Regions from separate parts of the Cupriavidus sp. FW305-3-2-15-C-LB2 genome, predicted to be linked through region 1. Evidence: predicted binding sites of a transcription regulator. Region 1 holds the regulator's gene; each other region holds the start of a gene.

Region 1 (5,666 bases):
GTGGCTGAGATGCTGCGCCAGGGTCAGGTAGGCGGCCTTGGCCGCGGCCTCGCGCGCCATCACCTTGTTCAGGTCCTGCGCGGCCTGCAGGTCGTCCAGCTGCTGGCGGCGGGCCACCAGCTCGTCGGGCAGCTGCTCGGGCGGCAGGCGGTACTTGCGCGCGGTGGCGTGCAGCGCCTGCATGCGTTCGTCGACCGCCTGCAGCCGCTCGGGATCGAGTTCGAGCCGGTCGACATAGCGCGTGAGCGAGTGCGCGGCTTCCTCGGCCTGCATCTGCGCGGGCTCGAGCGCGGCCAGCACGTCGCGCAGCGCGCCGTCGACATCGGCCAGCTGCTGCAGCTTGTGCACGATGGTATTCAGCGCCGACAGCACCGAGCCGTCGGCCTCGGACAGTGCGTCCAGCGCGGCGCGGCTGCCGTCGATCAGGCCGGCGGCATGCGACAGCCGGTTGTACTCGGACTGGATCTCTTCCCATTCGCCCGGCTGCGGGTTGAGCTTGTCCAGTTCGCCGACCTGCCATTCCAGCCGCTCGCGTTCGAGCTGCATCTCGCGCGACTGGTGTTCCACCGCCTCGCGCTGGCGCACGCAGGCACGCCAGGCGCGCCAGGCCTCGGCCACCGCGCCGGCCTGCTGGGTGAGGCCTGCGTGGGCGTCGAACAGCAGCCGCTGCGCATCGGGGCGCAGCAGCAGCTGGTGCGCGTGCTGGCCGTGGATGTCGACCAGCTGGTCGCCGACTTCGCGCAGCTGCGCCAGGGTGGCGGCGGCGCCGTTGATAAAGGCCTTGCTGCGGCCGCCGGCATCGACCGTGCGGCGCAGCAGCACGGTATGCACGCCGTCTTCCGCTTCGCTGTTGAGCTCGCGCTCGGCCAGCCAGGCATCCAGTGCCGGGTGGGTCGAGAAGGTGGCGCTGACGCTGGCGCGCGGGGCGCCTTCGCGCACCACGCCGGCATCGGCGCGTTCGCCCAGCACCAGCGCCAGGGCATCGATCAGGATGGATTTGCCGGCGCCGGTCTCGCCGGTGAAGACGGTGAAGCCAGTGGTGAAGTCCAGGTCGAGCGTATCGACGATGACGAAATCGCGGATGGACAGGCTGCGCAGCATCGTGGCGTGGAAGGTAGTCGGTCCGATGGGTTCGGGCTCAGGCTTGGAGGGCGGCTTGATACTGGCTCAGAGGCGGTTGTCCTCGGACGGGTATTCGTGCCAGTGCAGCTTCTTGCGCAGCGTGGCGTAGTAGTTGTAGCCGACCGGGTGCAGCAGGTTGATGGTCTTTTCGGAGCGCCGCACCACGATGCGGTCGCCCGGCAGCAGCGAGGTCAGCGACTGCATGTCGAAGTTGACGCTGGCGTCGCGCGCGCTGGCCACCTCGATGGTGACCTCGGCGTCGTGCGGCAGCACGATCGGGCGGTTGGACAGCGCGTGCGGGGCAATCGGCACCAGCACCACGCCCGACAGCGTCGGATGCAGGATCGGGCCGCCGGCGGACAGCGCGTAGGCGGTGGACCCGGTGGTGGTCGACACGATCAGGCCGTCCGAGCGCTGGTTGTACATGAAGTGGCCGTCCACCGACACCGCCAGCTCGACCATGCCGGAGATGCCCGAGCGGTTCACCACCACGTCGTTCAGGGCCAGCGCGGAGAAGATGTTCATGTCGTCGCGCACCACGCGCGATTCCAGCAGCAGGCGGGTCTCGGCCTCATAGCGGCCGTCGAGCATGTCGGGCAGCACGGTGTGCGCGTCTTCCAGCGCGATGTCGGTCATGAAGCCCAGCCGCCCGTGGTTGACGCCGATCAATGGCACGTCATAGCCGGCGAGCTGGCGGGCGATGCCCAGCAGCGTGCCGTCGCCGCCCAGCACCACGGCCACGTCGGCCTGCCGGCCGATCTCCTCGGCGGACAGGGCAGGGTAGGCGGTCAGCCCGGTGGCGAGCGAGGTTTCGCGCTCGAACACCACGTCCTGCCCGTTGCGCAGGATATAAGAGGCGATCTCCTCCAGCGGCCCTTCGATGCCGGCAGTGGAGTACCGGCCCACCAGGGCGACGGTCTTGAACGAAGTGCGCACGGCGCTGGCTTTCGGGGGGGCGGACATGCGTGGATTAGACCATACCGCCATGACGCTTGTCAGCAGGCGCCAGCGAGCGGGCCAGGCCGGCCGCCAGAAGGTCCAAAACTTGCGTAAAATCGGGGCATCATGGATGAACGCTCCAAAACGCTGCTCAAGACCCTGATCGAGCGCTATATTGCCGAAGGGCAGCCGGTCGGTTCCCGCACCTTGTCGAAATACTCGGGGCTGGACCTGTCGCCTGCGACGATTCGCAATGTGATGTCCGATCTGGAGGAAATGGGCTTTATTGCCAGTCCGCACACCTCGGCCGGCCGTATCCCGACCCCGCGCGGCTACCGGCTGTTCGTCGATTCGATGCTGACGGCCAAGCCGCTGGAGCGCAACGCCGACCTGGCCGAGCTGACCGGCCAGATCCAGGACCAGCTCGGCGGCCAGCAGCTGGGGCCGCAGCGCATGATCACGGCGGCGGCGCGCACGCTGTCCAACCTGTCGCACTTTGCCGGCGTGGTGATGACGCCGCGCCGCGCGCAGGCGTTCCGGCAGATCGAATTCATGCGGCTGTCGGACAAGCGCATCCTGCTGATCATCGTCAGCCCCGAGGGCGACGTGCAGAACCGCATCATCCAGACCGAGCTGTCGTACACGCCGGCCCAGCTGATCGAGGCGGCCAACTTCTTCAACTCGCACTATGCCGGCATGAGCTTCGACGCGGTGCGCGGCCACCTGCGGGTGGAACTGCAGGACCTGCGCCGCGACATGTCGCAGCTGATGCAGGCCGCGGTCGAGGCCGGCAGCGTCGCCGAGGACGAGGACGACGACCACGTCTTCATCAGTGGCGAGCGCAAGCTGCTGGAAGTGGAAGACCTGGCCTCCAGCATGGACAAGCTGCGGCGCCTGTTCGACGTGTTCGAGCACAAGACCAGCCTGCTGCAGCTGCTGGACGTGTCCAGCCATGCGCAGGGTGTGCAGATCTTTATCGGCGGCGAAAGCCGGCTGGTGCCGATCGAAGACATGGCGGTCATCACCGCCCCGTACGAGGTCGACGGCCAGATCGTCGGCACGCTCGGCGTGATCGGCCCCACGCGCATGGCGTATGAGCGCGTGATCCCCATCGTCGACATCACCGCGCGCCTGCTGTCCAGCGCCCTGAGCCAGAACTAGTGCAAAGACTGGCTGGTCTGACAAGCGGCCCCATTCCTGCCGAGCGCGGCAATCGCCGGTGCGCCGCACCGGCGCCATCCCGGCACCGTGTCAACCCGGAAGCGACATGACGTTTTCTCCCGAACCGGCCTACCAGCACGGCCACGCGCCGCGCACGGCGATCCTGCTGGTCAACCTGGGCACCCCGGACGCTCCCACGCCCAAGGCGGTGGGGCGCTACCTGAAGGAGTTCCTGTCCGACCCGCGCGTGGTCGAGATCCCGCGCGCGGCCTGGCTGCCGCTGCTGCATGGGGTGATCCTGCCGCTGCGTTCGCGCGCCTCGGCGCTGAAATACGAATCGATCTGGCTGCGCGAGGCCCATATGACGGGCTCGCCGCTGCTGGTCTACAGCGAGCGCCAGGCCCATGCGCTGCAGCGGCTGATGAACCAGCACGGCCATGAGGTGACGGTCGCGTGCGCAATGCGCTACGGCAACCCGTCGATCGCCTCGGTGCTGGAGGCGCTGCGCCGGCAGGGCTGCGAGCAGGTGCTGGTGCTGCCGATGTATCCGCAATACTCCGGCACCACCACGGCCACGGCCTTCGACGAGGTGTTCCGGGTGCTGGGCCAGTGGCGCAACCAGCCCGAGCTGCGGCTGGTCAAGCATTTCCATGACCATCCGGCCTATATCTCGGCGCTGCACCAGCAGGTCGGCGCCTACTGGGCGCGCCACGGCATGCCGGACTTTGCCCGCGGCGACAAGCTGATCCTGTCGTTCCACGGTGTGCCGCGGCGTACGCTGGAGCTGGGTGACCCCTATCACTGCGAATGCCTGAAGACCGGCCGGCTGCTGGGCGAGGCGCTGGGCCTGCAGCCGGGCCAGTACCAGGTGACGTTCCAGTCTCGTTTCGGCAAGGCGGAATGGCTGCAGCCGTACACCGCGCCGACGCTGGCCGAGCTGGGCAAGGTCGGCGCGGGCCGGGTCGATGTCTTCTGTCCCGGCTTTCCGGCCGACTGCATCGAGACCCTGGAGGAAATCGCCATGGAAGGGCAGACCGAGTTCAAGGTCGCGGGCGGCAAGGATTTCCACTTCATCCCGTGCCTGAATGACGCCGATCCGTGGGTCGCGGCCATGGCCGAGATCGCGCTGCAGCACCTGCAGGGCTGGCCGCTGGCCACGCCGCATCCGCATGAACTGGAAGCACGGCGCACGCGCGCCCAGACCCGGGGAGCGGCGGCATGAATGTCGACTTTGAGCCGGATGCGCGCCAGCGCATCGACAAATGGCTGTGGTGCGCGCGCTTCTTCAAGACGCGCTCGCTCGCGGCCGAAGCGGTGGAGCGCAGCAAGGTGACCGTCAACGGCCAGCCATGCAAGAACTCGCGCGAGGTGAAGCCCGGCGACATGGTGGTGCTGGAAGCGCACCAGCAGCGCTGGGAACTGGTGGTGAAAGGCATTGCCCCGGCGCGCGGGCCGGCGCCGGTGGCGCAGACGCTGTACGAGGAAAGTGCCGAAAGCCAGTCGCGCCGGCTGGCCGACGCCGAGCGCCGGCGCCTGCAGCCGGAGCCGTCCGCGCAGATCCAGGGGCGCCCGACCAAGCGGGACCGGCGCCGCATCGACCACCTGAAGAGCTGAAATGACAACGCGGCGGCACCGGGAAGCCCCCGCTGCCGCCGCGCGCTTGGACCAGGGTCAGGTGGCGCTTATTCCTGCGTGACTTCCTGGCTGACGATAGGGACGATGTAGTGCTTGAACACCGCCTTGCCGCTGCCATACTCCGTATCGCGCGGGGTGAATGCGCCGGAAAGGCAGATAAAGACGGTCATGACCGCCAATGCGGCCACAAGGCAGAGTGTCACGACTGGCAGCTTATGCATGGCCAACCTTCCGGAAGAGGCACAAAGATGAACCATCTCCACAACCCCCGGCATTTTTGTCATTTTTATTACTGGGAATCTTAGTGATTGCGATGCAGCAAAGCAATAAGGCGTCGATTGCATATGCCTGGCCTTTGTAACCGTGTGTTTCCGCGTCACGCCAGCGCCACTCTTGAAAACCTGCGCCTTGCCACCACCTGCACGGAACACGCGCCGATTTACCACCCGCGGCCAGGCCCACGGCGGGCCGCGACAATGCATTGATACGGATCGACATGGAAGAACAGAAGCAGACGCCAACCACCCAGACGCCTACGCCCGCTGGCGATGAGGCGGCCAACGCCAGCCAGGAGGCCGGCGCGCCGGAAACCGCTGCCGTGGACGACGTGGCGGCCCAGCTGGCCGCCCTGGAAGCCAAGGCGCGCGAGCATTACGACCTGTATATGCGCGCCGTTGCCGAGGGCGAGAACATCCGCCGCCGGGCGCAGGAAGATGTCGCCAAGGCGCACAAGTTCGCCATCGAGAACTTCGCCGACAACCTGCTGCCGGTGATGGACAGCCTGCAGGCCGCGCTGGCCGACGGCTCGG
Region 2 (5,666 bases), on a different contig from region 1:
GACCGCATCATCATGATGACCAACGGTCCGGCCGCGACCATCGGCGAGATCCTGAAGGTGGAGCTTCCGCGTCCGCGCGACCGCGTCGCGCTGGCCGACGACAAGGCCTACCACGCCTGCCGCACCGCGGTGCTGGACTTCCTCTACCGCAAGCAGCGCAACCCGGCGCTGCAGGAAGCCGCGTAGTGCCCGCCGGCCGCGTGCCGGTGGGCGGCCCTATGTGGCACAGGCGGCGATGGGCGCGGCGGCCTGGCTCCGCTATCATGAACCCAGAACAGACTACCCCCACGCCGCCATGACCACGCCAGCCACGTCCTTCCCTGCTGCCCGCTATATCAAGGAGATCGGCCGCGGCGTCAACGGCGCGCGGGCGCTGCCGCGCGAAGACGCGCAGGCCCTGTTCGACGCCATGCTGGCCGGGCGCGTCTCGGACCTGGAGCTCGGCGCCATCCTGATGGCCTACCGCATCAAGGGCGAGGCCCCGCACGAGCTGGCCGGCATGCTGGAAGCCGCCCATGCGCACTGCCAGCCGCTGCCGGCGCCGCCTGACCGGCAGGTGGTGGTGATCCCCAGCTACAACGGTGCGCGCAAGCAACCCAACCTGGTGCCGCTGCTGGCGCTGCTGCTGGCGCGCGAAGATGTCCCCGTGCTGGTGCACGGCACGCGCCTGTTCAATGGCCGCGTGACCAGCATGGCGCTGTTCGAGGCGCTGGGCGTGCCCTTGTGCGCGACTACCGGCGACGCCTCGGCACGGCTGCGCGAGAGCAGCGACCTCGGGCCGCTGGCGGTGCTGCCGGTGGATGTGCTGTCGCCCGGGCTGTCGCAGCTGCTGGAGCGGCGCACCGTGATCGGCCTGCGCAATTCGGCGCATACGGTGGCCAAGATGCTGCAGCCGGTGGGCGAGCATTCGCCCGCGGAAGGGTTGCGCCTGTACAGCTACACCCACCCCGAATACCGCGAGACGCTGACCGACTACTTCTCGCATGAACCCGCCAACGTGCTGCTGGCACGCGGCACCGAGGGCGAAGTGGTGGCCGATGCGCGCCGCACCAGCCGCATCGACTGGCTGCACGAGGGGCACCAGCAGACGCTGGTCGATCCGGCTGTTGGTTCGCTGGCCGAAGTGCCTGAACTGCCGCCCGGCAGCGACGCCGGCCAGACCGTGGCCTGGATCCGGCGCGTGCTGGACGGCGCGGCGCCGGTGCCGGCACCGATCGCGATCCAGGTCGAGGCCATCCGCGAATGCCTGCGGCAAGGCACTCGCGTGACTTGGGCCAGCCCGGTCTGAGCCAGCCCCGGGACCGCTGTCAGGGCTTGCGCGGGGGCAGCGGGATGCGCTCGGTCTCGCCCGGCACGTGCGGGAACTGATCGTCCTCCCAGCGCTGGGCGGCGGCCTCGATCGCCACCTTGCTGCTGGCAACGAAATTCCAGTAGATGAAGCGGTGCCCGTCGGTCGGGTCGCCGCCCAGCAGCATTACGCGCGACGGCGTCGTGGCCGTCAGCGTTGCGGGCTGGCCCGGCGTGAGCACCACCATATGCTCGGCCGGCAGCGGCTCGCCGTCGAGCGCCACCGCCCCGTCCACCGGATAGATGCCCCGCTCGGCATGATCGGCCGGGATCTCCACGCTCGCGCCCGCATCCAGCTCGATCGCCACGTACAGGGTGCGGCTGAAGACCTTGACCGGAGAGACCTGGCCAAAGGCATCGCCCGCAATCACCACCATGCGCACACCCGGCCGCTCGATCCGTGGCAGCGTGGCGGCGGGATGGTGGAAAAACGACGGCTCGGCACCCTCATGCTCCTGCGGCAGTGCCACCCAGGTCTGGATGCCGTGCAGGCGGGCCCCGGCGGGGCGCACATGCTCGGGCGAGCGCTCCGAGTGCACGATGCCGTGCCCGGCGGTCATCCAGTTGACATCGCCCGGGCGGATCGCCTGGTCGCTGCCCAGGCTGTCTCGGTGGATGATCTCGCCCTCGAACAGATAAGTGACCGTGGCCAGTCCGATATGTGGATGCGGGCGCACGTCGGCTCCGCCGCCCGGCGGCAGTTGCACCGGCCCCATATGGTCGAAGAAGATAAACGGACCAACGGTCTGGGTGGCGGCGGCGGGCAACAGCCGGCGCACGGTAAAATCGCCCAGGTCGCGCACATGCGGCTTGAGCAAGTGTTCGATAGCAGACATAACTCCTCCGGTGGAATGAGAGAGGCTTGCAAGGATGCCAGCGCGCCGCAGCTTGGTCGAGTGTAGCCGCTGCTGCAACAAATCATTGCAGCAGCGGGCAGAACCCCCGTGCCCGGCACCGCTCTAACATCCAGTGCGCCGAACCGTGGGTATCGTTCCCGCCGCTCGAATTGATAGGTAGCTATGCCAGCAGCAAGAGCAATCGAGAGGAACTATCACGACCATCGGGGCTCCAATTAGCACTCACCCGGCCTGAGTGCTAATATGTGTTGCAGTGCCACCGCCCCAACAGGCGCGGCACCCCGGCAACCGAACCGCCGGATGCGAAAGGAGCCATTGAGTGAACGCAGTCTTGTCTGCCGACCAAACCCTGAATAACCGTCTGCCGACGGCACCCCGGAGCACGGGCAGCTTCGCGCTGACCTTCCCGGCCACCGTTGGCAACCTCGACAGCTATATCCAGGCTGTCCACCGGATTCCGCTGTTGACCGCGGAGGAAGAGCAGCGCCTGGCGCGCGAGCTCCGCGACCACGATTCCGTTGACGCTGCCCGCCAGATGGTGATGTCCCACCTGCGCCTGGTGGTGTCGATCGCCCGCCAGTACCTGGGCTACGGCCTGCCCCACGCCGACCTGATCCAGGAAGGCAATATCGGCCTGATGAAGGCGGTCAAGCGCTTCGACCCCGACCAGGGCGTGCGCCTGGTGTCGTACGCGATGCACTGGATCAAGGCCGAGATCCACGAATACGTGCTGAAGAACTGGCGCATGGTCAAGGTTGCCACCACCAAGGCCCAGCGCAAGCTGTTCTTCAACCTGCGCAGCCACAAGCAGGGCGCGCACACGTTCACGCCGGAGCAGGTCGAGGCCGTGGCGCGCGAGCTGAACGTCAAGCCCGAAGAAGTGATGGAGATGGAAACCCGCCTGTCGGGCGGCGACCTGGCGCTGGAAGGCCAGATCGACGACGGCGAAGAGGAATTCGCCCCCATCGCCTACCTGGCGGACAACCACAACGAGCCCACCCGCGTGCTGGAAGCCAAGCGCCACGACCGCATGCAGGTCGAGGGCCTGGAAGAAGCGCTGGGCAAGCTGGACGAACGCAGCCGCCGCATCATCGAGGCGCGCTGGCTGCACGTCGAAGACGATGGCTCGGGCGGCTCCACGCTGCATGAGCTGGCTGACGAGTTCGGCGTCTCGGCCGAGCGCATCCGCCAGATCGAGGCCGCGGCCATGAAGAAGATGAAGGGGGCGCTGCAGGCGTTCGCCTGATCCGCACCCCCAGCCATGCAAAAGGCCGGTCCACTGGACCGGCCTTTTTGTTGCCCGCGAGAGGGTGAGTGCGACCTTATGCCGCACCCCTTCCCACCCTTTCACGTCACGACAGCAGCTGTTTCAGGTCGTGCGCGATCGGATCCGGACCCTGGCCGTGGCGGATGAACAGCCGCAGCTTGCCGTCCGGGTCGAACACATAGCTGCCCGCGGAGTGGTCCACCGTGTAGTTGTTCGGGGAGCTGCCCGGCACCTTGGCGTAGAACACCTTGAAGTCCTTGGTCAACTTCTGCAGTGCGGCTTCGTCGGCCGGGCGCAGCCCCAGGAAGCGCGCATCGAAGGCCGGCACGTACTGCGCCAGCAGCGCCTGCGTGTCGCGTTCCGGGTCGACCGTGACGAACAGCACCTGCACGCGGTCGGCATCCGGGCCCAGTTTCTCCATCACCGCCTTCAGTTCGGCCATCGTCGTCGGGCACACGTCCGGGCAGTGGGTGTAGCCGAAGAACATCACCACCGCCTTGCCCTTGAAGTCGGCGATGGTGCGCACCTTGCCGTGATGGTCGGTCAGCGAGAAGTCCTTGCCGAAGTCCGCCGCGCCGGTGATGTCGACATTGCGGAACGAGGCCTTCTGCTGCCCGCAGGCAGCCACGGCCAGCGCAAGCGCGGCCAGCAGGGAAAAGCGGCGGAAGGCGGCGAACAGGCCGGAGGCGGGGCTTAGGCGGGGCATGCGGCGGAAACCGGTCAGGGGTGGGAGGAAACAGCGGCACCGGAGGGCGGCGACATCACGCAGTATCGCCGATCGTGCCGCCACGCTGCGCCGGCCGCGACAAGATGCCGCAGCCGGTCGGCCACAGGTCAGACCTGCGGCACGAACTTGAAGTAGTGGTCGACCAGCAGCGCGGCGAACAGCAGCGACAGGTACAGGATCGAGAAGCGGAAGGTGCGCTGCGCCAGCTCGTCCGAATAGTTACGGTACATCTTCCAGGCGTAGGCCAGGAAACCCGCGCCCAGCGCCAGCGCGGCCGCCAGGTAGATATAGCCGCTCATGCCGTAGACAAAGGGCAGCAGCGTCGCGGCGATCATGATCAGCGTGTACAGCAGGATATGCAGCAGCGTGTAGCGCTCGCCGTGCGTGACCGGCAGCATCGGCAGGCCGGACTTGGCGTAGTCGGCGCGGCGGTACAGCGCCAGGGCCCAGAAGTGCGGCGGGGTCCAGGTGAAGATGATCAGCACCAGGAACCAGGCCTCGGCAGGTACCTCGCCCGCCACCGCGGCCCAGCCCAGCGCCGGCGGCATCGCCCCCGAGAGCCCGCCGATCACTATGTTCTGCGGCGTGGCCGGCTTGAGCAGGATGGTGTAGACCACCGCGTAGCCGAGGAAGGTGGCAAAGGTCAGCCACATCGTCAGGTCGTTGGCGTAGACGTGCAGCAGCCACATGCCGGCGCCGCCCAGTACGGCGGAGAACACCAGGGTCTGCGGCGTGGTGATCTCGCCGGTGGCCGACGGGCGCCACGCGGTGCGGCGCATCAGCGCATCGATCTTCTGCTCGACCAGGCAATTGATGGCAAAGGCCGCACCGGCCAGCAGCCAGATGCCGGCGGCGCCGCCGATCAGCACGCGCCACGGCACCATGCCGGGCGTGGCGAGGAACATGCCGATGATGGCGCAGAACACGGCCAGCTGCGTCACGCGCGGCTTGGTCAGGGCGGCATATTGTCGGGCAAGGTGCCGTATCCGGCTCAACTTGCCCAGCGAATGGGGGTGGGTAGCGGTAACCACGGAAGGGGTCTTGTCTTTCATGTGGCGCGGGCGGCGTTCGGCACGGCAGCGGGGGCGCCGGCGGCCCGCATGGTGAGCCCTGCGAGCCCTGTATTGTAGTGGAGGCGGACCAGCAGCAGCAGGAGCAGCGCCGCGCCGCCGTTGTGCGCAACCGCGGCCACCAGCGGCCAGTCGAACACGATATTGGACATCCCGGTGGCCAGTTGCAGCACCAGCGTGGCCAGCAGCCAGCCGGCCGCGCGCGCGAGCCCTTCAAGCCGGCGCGCTCGCAGGCCAAGCCACGCCAGGTAGCCCAGCACGACAAAGGCAAAGCCGCGGTGCACCCAGTGGATCGCCACCAGCGCCGCGTGCGGGATGTAGTCGCCATCGGCGGTCATGCCCAGCTGGCGCCACAGGGTGAAGCCGTGGCGGAAATCCATCTCGGGCACCAGCTGGCC
Region 3 (5,666 bases), on a different contig from region 1:
TACTTCCGGACTTCCTTCAGTGCCCGCTCACGCGCGGCCTCCCGGTCCTGCGTGAGCCGGTAGGCCGCGTAGTACTTGTAGATATTGCGCACATAGGTGGTGGTTTCGATGCCGATCTTCTCCGCCACCACGATCTCGACATTGTTGAACCACTTGTCGGGATCCAGCCCGCGCGCCGCAGCCTCCTTGCGCATCTTGGCGATATTGCCGGGCCCGGCGTTGTAACTGGCAAAGGCGAACAGCGGCCGGTTGGATTCCGAGAAATGCGCGTCGGGGAAGTACTTCGTCATCAGCCGGTCCATGTACTTGGCGCCGGCGTGGATGTTGGACTCGACCATCTGGATATTGCCCACGTTCAGTTCCTTGCCGGTGGCGGGCATGATCTGCATGATGCCGACGGCGCCCACGCGGCTGCGCGCCTGCTGGTTGAGCTGTGACTCCTGGAAGCCCTGTGCCGCCAGCATCAGCGGGTCGAAGCCATAGTCCTTGCCATACTTCTCGAAGAAGGCAACGGTCTGCTGGAAGCGCTTGTATTCGGCGTCCTCGGTGTTGTTCTTGATCTGCTTGACCCGGCGCATGGATTGCTTGATCAGGTATTCCGCCATGCCCTGCTTCTTGACGTAATTGACATAGAAATCGTCAATGACCTGCCGCAACTGCGGGCTGTCCTTGCGGAAGGCCCAGCCGACATAGCCGCCTTCGCGCACCGCCAGGTCCTGGCGCACCTTGATGTCAGGCAGGATCTGCGCCCACATTGCGGCCTTCCAGTCGTCGACCACGACGATCTCCAGCAGGCCCGCGTTCAGCATCTCGAGCACGTCCTCGTCTTCAAGGGCATCGGGCAGCAGCACCAGCTTCATCGGCGCCTTGCCGGACTGGCGCAGGCGGTCGTTCAGTGCAGTCAGGCTGTCGTAGTAGCTGCTCGCGCGGCGCACGTGGACGGTCTTGCCCGCCAGGTCGTCCAGGCTCTTCAGCGCCGGCGACTTGGGGCCGGTCACGATCAGCTCGCGCACCGGCTTGCGGTCGCGCGGCGCGGCAAAGTCGACCATCTTCAGCCGGGCCTCGGTCTCGGTCAGGTTGCCGGCGGCGATATCGCCCAGGCCCGCCGCCAGGTCGGGCAGCAGCCGGTCGCGCGTGGTGGGGATGATGATGATGGTGAGCGGGCGCTTGCCCAGTCGACTGGCGTAGGTCTTGTTCAGGTAGCGCTCGAATTCCCGCACCAGTTCTGCGGTAATTCCGCGCTCGTGGCCTTTGTCGCTGAAGTAGAGGGTGCGGCTGTAAGGCACCAGCACGCGGATGACGCGACTGGTGACCATCACATCGAAGTCGCCCATGCGCGGCTTGTTGGCCAGGTTGAGGCCGCGCGGCCTGGCGACATCTGCCTTGCCGGTTGCGGCTTTTGCCGCGGGGGCCGCAACGGGCGCGGACGCCGGCGCCGGCTTCTGCTGCGCGGCAAACGTGCTGCACAGGCTGAGTGCGCCCACCAGGCCGGACAGGAGAAGGCCTGCGAACCAGTGGCGTGGGTGGGCAGCGGACATGGCGCAGATGGCAAGCCGGGCAGAAAGGCGCACGACTCGCTCGTATCGAGTCTAGGCGCGATCCTGCCTCTTGCAAGCCGCCAGGGTCCGGATGCTGCCGAAGGGCAAACGGGAGGGGTATGTCTGGCACGAAGAAGGTGGCCGGCTGATCCCGGCCACCCGTCTCGCAAAGGCTGGCGCTATTGCTTTGGTGCGGCCATTTCCTGCTTGGCCGTTGCATCGGCTGCCTTGTTCTCTACTTTGCGCTCCTGCTTGGCAGCGCCGACTTCTTCCTTGTACTCACCCTTGGCCGCCTTCTTCTTGGCCTTGTACTCGGCGGCGGCCTTCTGGCGCGCCTCGCGGCGTTCCACCAGCGGGTCCTTCGGCGGCTCGATCTGGGTCATGCCGGGCGGCACGCCCTGGCCGCCTGCCGGCGTGGCAGAGGTTGCCGGCATCGCCGGGGTCGCGGGCATGCCCTGGGCAGCAGGGGTTGCCGGCGTGGCCGGGGTAGCGGGGGTGGCGGTTGTCTGGGCAATGGCCGCAGCGCAGCTGAGGCCAGCCAGGCCTGCGGCAATCACGCTGGCGATTCGGGTAAGGCGAGCAGGCTGTTTCGTATCCATGGAATACCTCCAGAGTCGCTGTCGGAGGCGCCGGCAACGGAAGCGCTCGGCGCGGCGTACGCCGTACATCCGGCCAAGACGGGCGCGCGGCGACAAGCCCAGTCTAGGTAGCGGCACCACGTTGCGCTGTCAGGCACACGCCCGAATGGGTGCCGGGATTATTCCTACAGGCGGGTCGTTGCCGGCCGGGAGCCCATGCCGCGCAAGGCATCAACCGCTCCTCGGGAAAACCCGCATCACACCCGCGTCTTGAAATGCCCCTACCCCGTCCCTATAATTAGCACTCGTCAGGGGTGAGTGCTAACAGCCTCCTGCGACACCTGAACATTTCTGACGGCCGTCGCCTCGGTAGCCGGCCGATTTGTGATCAAAAACTCACTTTGTATCTAGGAGTCCGTATGAATCTGCGTCCTTTGCACGACCGCGTGATCGTGAAGCGTCTGGACAACGAAACCAAGACCGCGTCCGGTATCGTGATTCCCGACAACGCTGCCGAGAAGCCCGATCAAGGCGAAGTGCTGGCAATCGGTCCTGGCAAGAAGGATGACAAGGGCAACAACATCGCCCTCGACGTCAAGGTCGGTGACCGCGTGCTGTTCGGCAAGTACGCCGGCCAGGCCGTGAAGGTGGAAGGCCAGGAACTGCTGGTCATGCGCGAAGAAGACATCATGGCCGTGGTGAACAAGTAATTCACCAACTGACCGCCACCCCGTACAGATTTCAGGAGATTCAAGAATGGCAGCTAAAGACGTAGTGTTCGGCGACGCCGCACGTGCCAAGATGGTCGAAGGCGTGAACATCCTCGCCAACGCAGTCAAGGTGACCCTGGGCCCGAAGGGCCGCAACGTGGTGCTGGAGCGCAGCTTCGGCGGCCCGACCGTGACCAAGGACGGCGTGTCCGTGGCCAAGGAAATCGAGCTGAAGGACAAGCTGCAGAACATGGGCGCCCAGATGGTCAAGGAAGTGGCTTCCAAGACCAGCGACAACGCCGGTGACGGTACCACCACCGCTACCGTGCTGGCCCAGTCGATCGTGCGCGAAGGCATGAAGTTCGTTGCCGCCGGCATGAACCCGATGGACCTGAAGCGCGGCATCGACAAGGCTGTTGCCGCCGCCGTGGAAGAGCTGAAGAAGGTCAGCAAGCCCACCACCACCAGCAAGGAAATCGCCCAGGTTGGCGCGATCTCGGCCAACAGCGACACCTCCATCGGTGAGCGCATCGCCGAAGCCATGGACAAGGTCGGCAAGGAAGGCGTGATCACGGTTGAAGACGGCAAGTCGCTGGCCGACGAGCTGGAAGTCGTGGAAGGCATGCAGTTCGACCGCGGCTACCTGTCGCCGTACTTCATCAACAACCCGGAAAAGCAGGTTGTCCAGCTGGACAACCCGTTCGTGCTGCTGTTCGACAAGAAGATCAGCAACATCCGCGACCTGCTGCCGGTGCTGGAGCAAGTGGCCAAGGCCGGCCGCCCGCTGCTGATCGTCGCTGAAGACGTCGAGGGCGAAGCCCTGGCGACCCTGGTGGTCAACAACATCCGTGGCATCCTGAAGACCGCCGCCGTCAAGGCTCCGGGCTTCGGCGACCGCCGCAAGGCCATGCTGGAAGACATCGCCATCCTGACCGGCGGCACCGTCATCGCTGAAGAAATCGGCCTGACGCTGGAAAAGGCTGGCCTGAACGACCTGGGCCAGGCCAAGCGCATCGAGATCGGCAAGGAAAACACCATCATCATCGACGGCGCCGGCGACGCAGCTGCGATCGAAGGCCGCGTCAAGCAAATCCGCGCCCAGATCGAAGAAGCGACCTCGGACTACGACCGTGAGAAGCTGCAAGAGCGCGTGGCCAAGCTGGCCGGCGGTGTTGCCGTGATCAAGGTTGGCGCTGCCACCGAAGTCGAAATGAAGGAAAAGAAGGCCCGCGTGGAAGACGCCCTGCACGCCACCCGCGCTGCGGTGGAAGAAGGCATCGTCCCCGGCGGTGGTGTGGCCCTGCTGCGTGCCCGCGCTGCGATCTCGGCACTGACCGGCGAAAACGCCGACCAGAACGCCGGTATCAAGATCGTGCTGCGCGCCATGGAAGAGCCGCTGCGCCAGATCGTGCTGAACGCCGGTGAAGAAGCTTCGGTGGTCGTTGCCAAGGTTATCGAAGGCAAGGGCAACTACGGCTACAACGCCGCTTCGGGCGAGTACGGCGACCTGGTGGAAATGGGCGTGCTGGACCCGACCAAGGTCACCCGCACCGCACTGCAGAACGCCGCTTCGGTGGCTTCGCTGATGCTGACCACCGACTGCGCAGTTGCCGAATCGCCGAAGGAAGAATCGGCTCCGGCAATGCCGGGCGGCATGGGCGGCATGGGCGGCATGGAAGGCATGATGTAATTCATCGCCGACCGACTGCCCTCACGGGCAGGCTGTCTTGGAAAACCCCCGCGGGTGCGAGCCCGCGGGGGTTTTTTCGTTCCGGGCAGCGCGACGCTCGCGCCTTGCCATGCACGAGTGCAGAAAACTCTCACCCTGATCTAAGGCTTGCCCTATTTGTGGAGCGGAAGGCGCCGGCTACATTTCTAATCGCCGCCTATTGAACCCGCGGGCAAATCCCGGATCAACCCACCTCCTAGCATGGCTGCCATAGAAAACGAAATCACTACATCGCCACGACGCTGGCTGGTTCATGCCACCGCGCGCATCAGGCGCGTGCCTTCGGTGCTTGCCTGCGCGGCACTCATGTGCCTGGCATACGCCCAGGCGCATGCTGCCTGCATGGGAACCACCGTGACCTCGCCGTTCCTGCCGGCCACGGTGAGCATCAGCAAGACCACCGGCATCGGCCAGGTGATCTCCAGCGCCACCATTACCGTAACGGTGACGTGCGACGACACCGGACTGCGGCATCCATCTACCAATGGCTGGGCCCTGAACTACACGCCGCAGACGCCACTGGTGGCGACTTCGATCTCGCAGCAGACCTTTGCCACCGCCATGCCGGGACTGGGCTATCGCATGTACATGCCCGACGGCAACCTGATTGCACCGACCAGCTACGGCACCAACGGCGGCGACAACTTCGGCGCCAACTGCATGGGGGCGGCTTCGGGCGGGGTGCCTTGCACGATGCCGCTGGGCACCTCGACCCAGACCTTCCGGTTCCGGCTGGACCTGGTGCGGACCAGCACGGTGCTGACCAGCGGCACGTTCAGTGACAGCCTGATGCGCTTCGGCTACCAGGACAGCTGGACGGGGGGCTCGGGACCGGGGCCGTGGACGGCCCAGTTCGGCGAGCAAATGACTTCGACAGTGACCTTCCGCTTCATTCCGCCAAGCTGCAACCTCAGCGCCGGCACGGCGAACCAGGTCATTACCTTGCCCAAGATCAGCGCCTCGTCCCTGCCCACCATCGGCTCGACCGCGGGCGCGACGAGATTCGGGCTCACTCTCGAGAATTGCGTCACCCAGTCGATCGTCACGATGAACATCAGCGGCGATGCCACCGCCGTGGGCAGCGTCCTGCGGAACAACGGCTCGGCGCAAG

The links. The regulator HrcA, encoded in region 1, represses chaperone genes, less so after heat shock. The targets are predictions, from matches to a motif close to TTAGCACTCNNNNNNNNNGAGTGCTAA.
Region 2: a site for HrcA is predicted at 2,420-2,446, ahead of rpoH (RNA polymerase sigma factor RpoH). Genes of this name have one in related genera too.
Region 3: a site for HrcA is predicted at 2,415-2,441, ahead of groES (co-chaperone GroES). Genes of this name have one in related genera too.

Annotation. Positions count from the first base shown of each region.
Region 1 covers NZ_JBYSZW010000027.1:77,905-83,570, reverse strand. Annotated here, with positions in the region: gene recN (DNA repair protein RecN) at 1-1,101, opposite strand, end outside; gene AC3WRR_RS20035 (NAD kinase) at 1,168-2,085, opposite strand; gene hrcA (heat-inducible transcriptional repressor HrcA) at 2,188-3,222, shown strand; gene hemH (ferrochelatase) at 3,329-4,444, shown strand; gene AC3WRR_RS20020 (RNA-binding S4 domain-containing protein) at 4,441-4,836, shown strand; gene AC3WRR_RS20015 (hypothetical protein) at 4,905-5,078, opposite strand; gene grpE (nucleotide exchange factor GrpE) at 5,354-5,666, shown strand, end outside.
Region 2 covers NZ_JBYSZW010000018.1:6,539-12,204, forward strand. Annotated here, with positions in the region: gene AC3WRR_RS15080 (ABC transporter ATP-binding protein) at 1-186, shown strand, start outside; gene ybiB (DNA-binding protein YbiB) at 296-1,288, shown strand; gene AC3WRR_RS15090 (pirin family protein) at 1,308-2,183, opposite strand; gene rpoH (RNA polymerase sigma factor RpoH) at 2,524-3,450, shown strand; gene AC3WRR_RS15100 (SCO family protein) at 3,557-4,177, opposite strand; gene cyoE (heme o synthase) at 4,306-5,250, opposite strand; gene AC3WRR_RS15110 (COX15/CtaA family protein) at 5,247-5,666, opposite strand, start outside.
Region 3 covers NZ_JBYSZW010000028.1:23,479-29,144, reverse strand. Annotated here, with positions in the region: gene AC3WRR_RS20190 (MltF family protein) at 1-1,538, opposite strand, end outside; gene AC3WRR_RS20185 (hypothetical protein) at 1,718-2,137, opposite strand; gene groES (co-chaperone GroES) at 2,536-2,826, shown strand; gene groL (chaperonin GroEL) at 2,873-4,516, shown strand; gene AC3WRR_RS20170 (fimbrial protein) at 4,898-5,666, shown strand, end outside.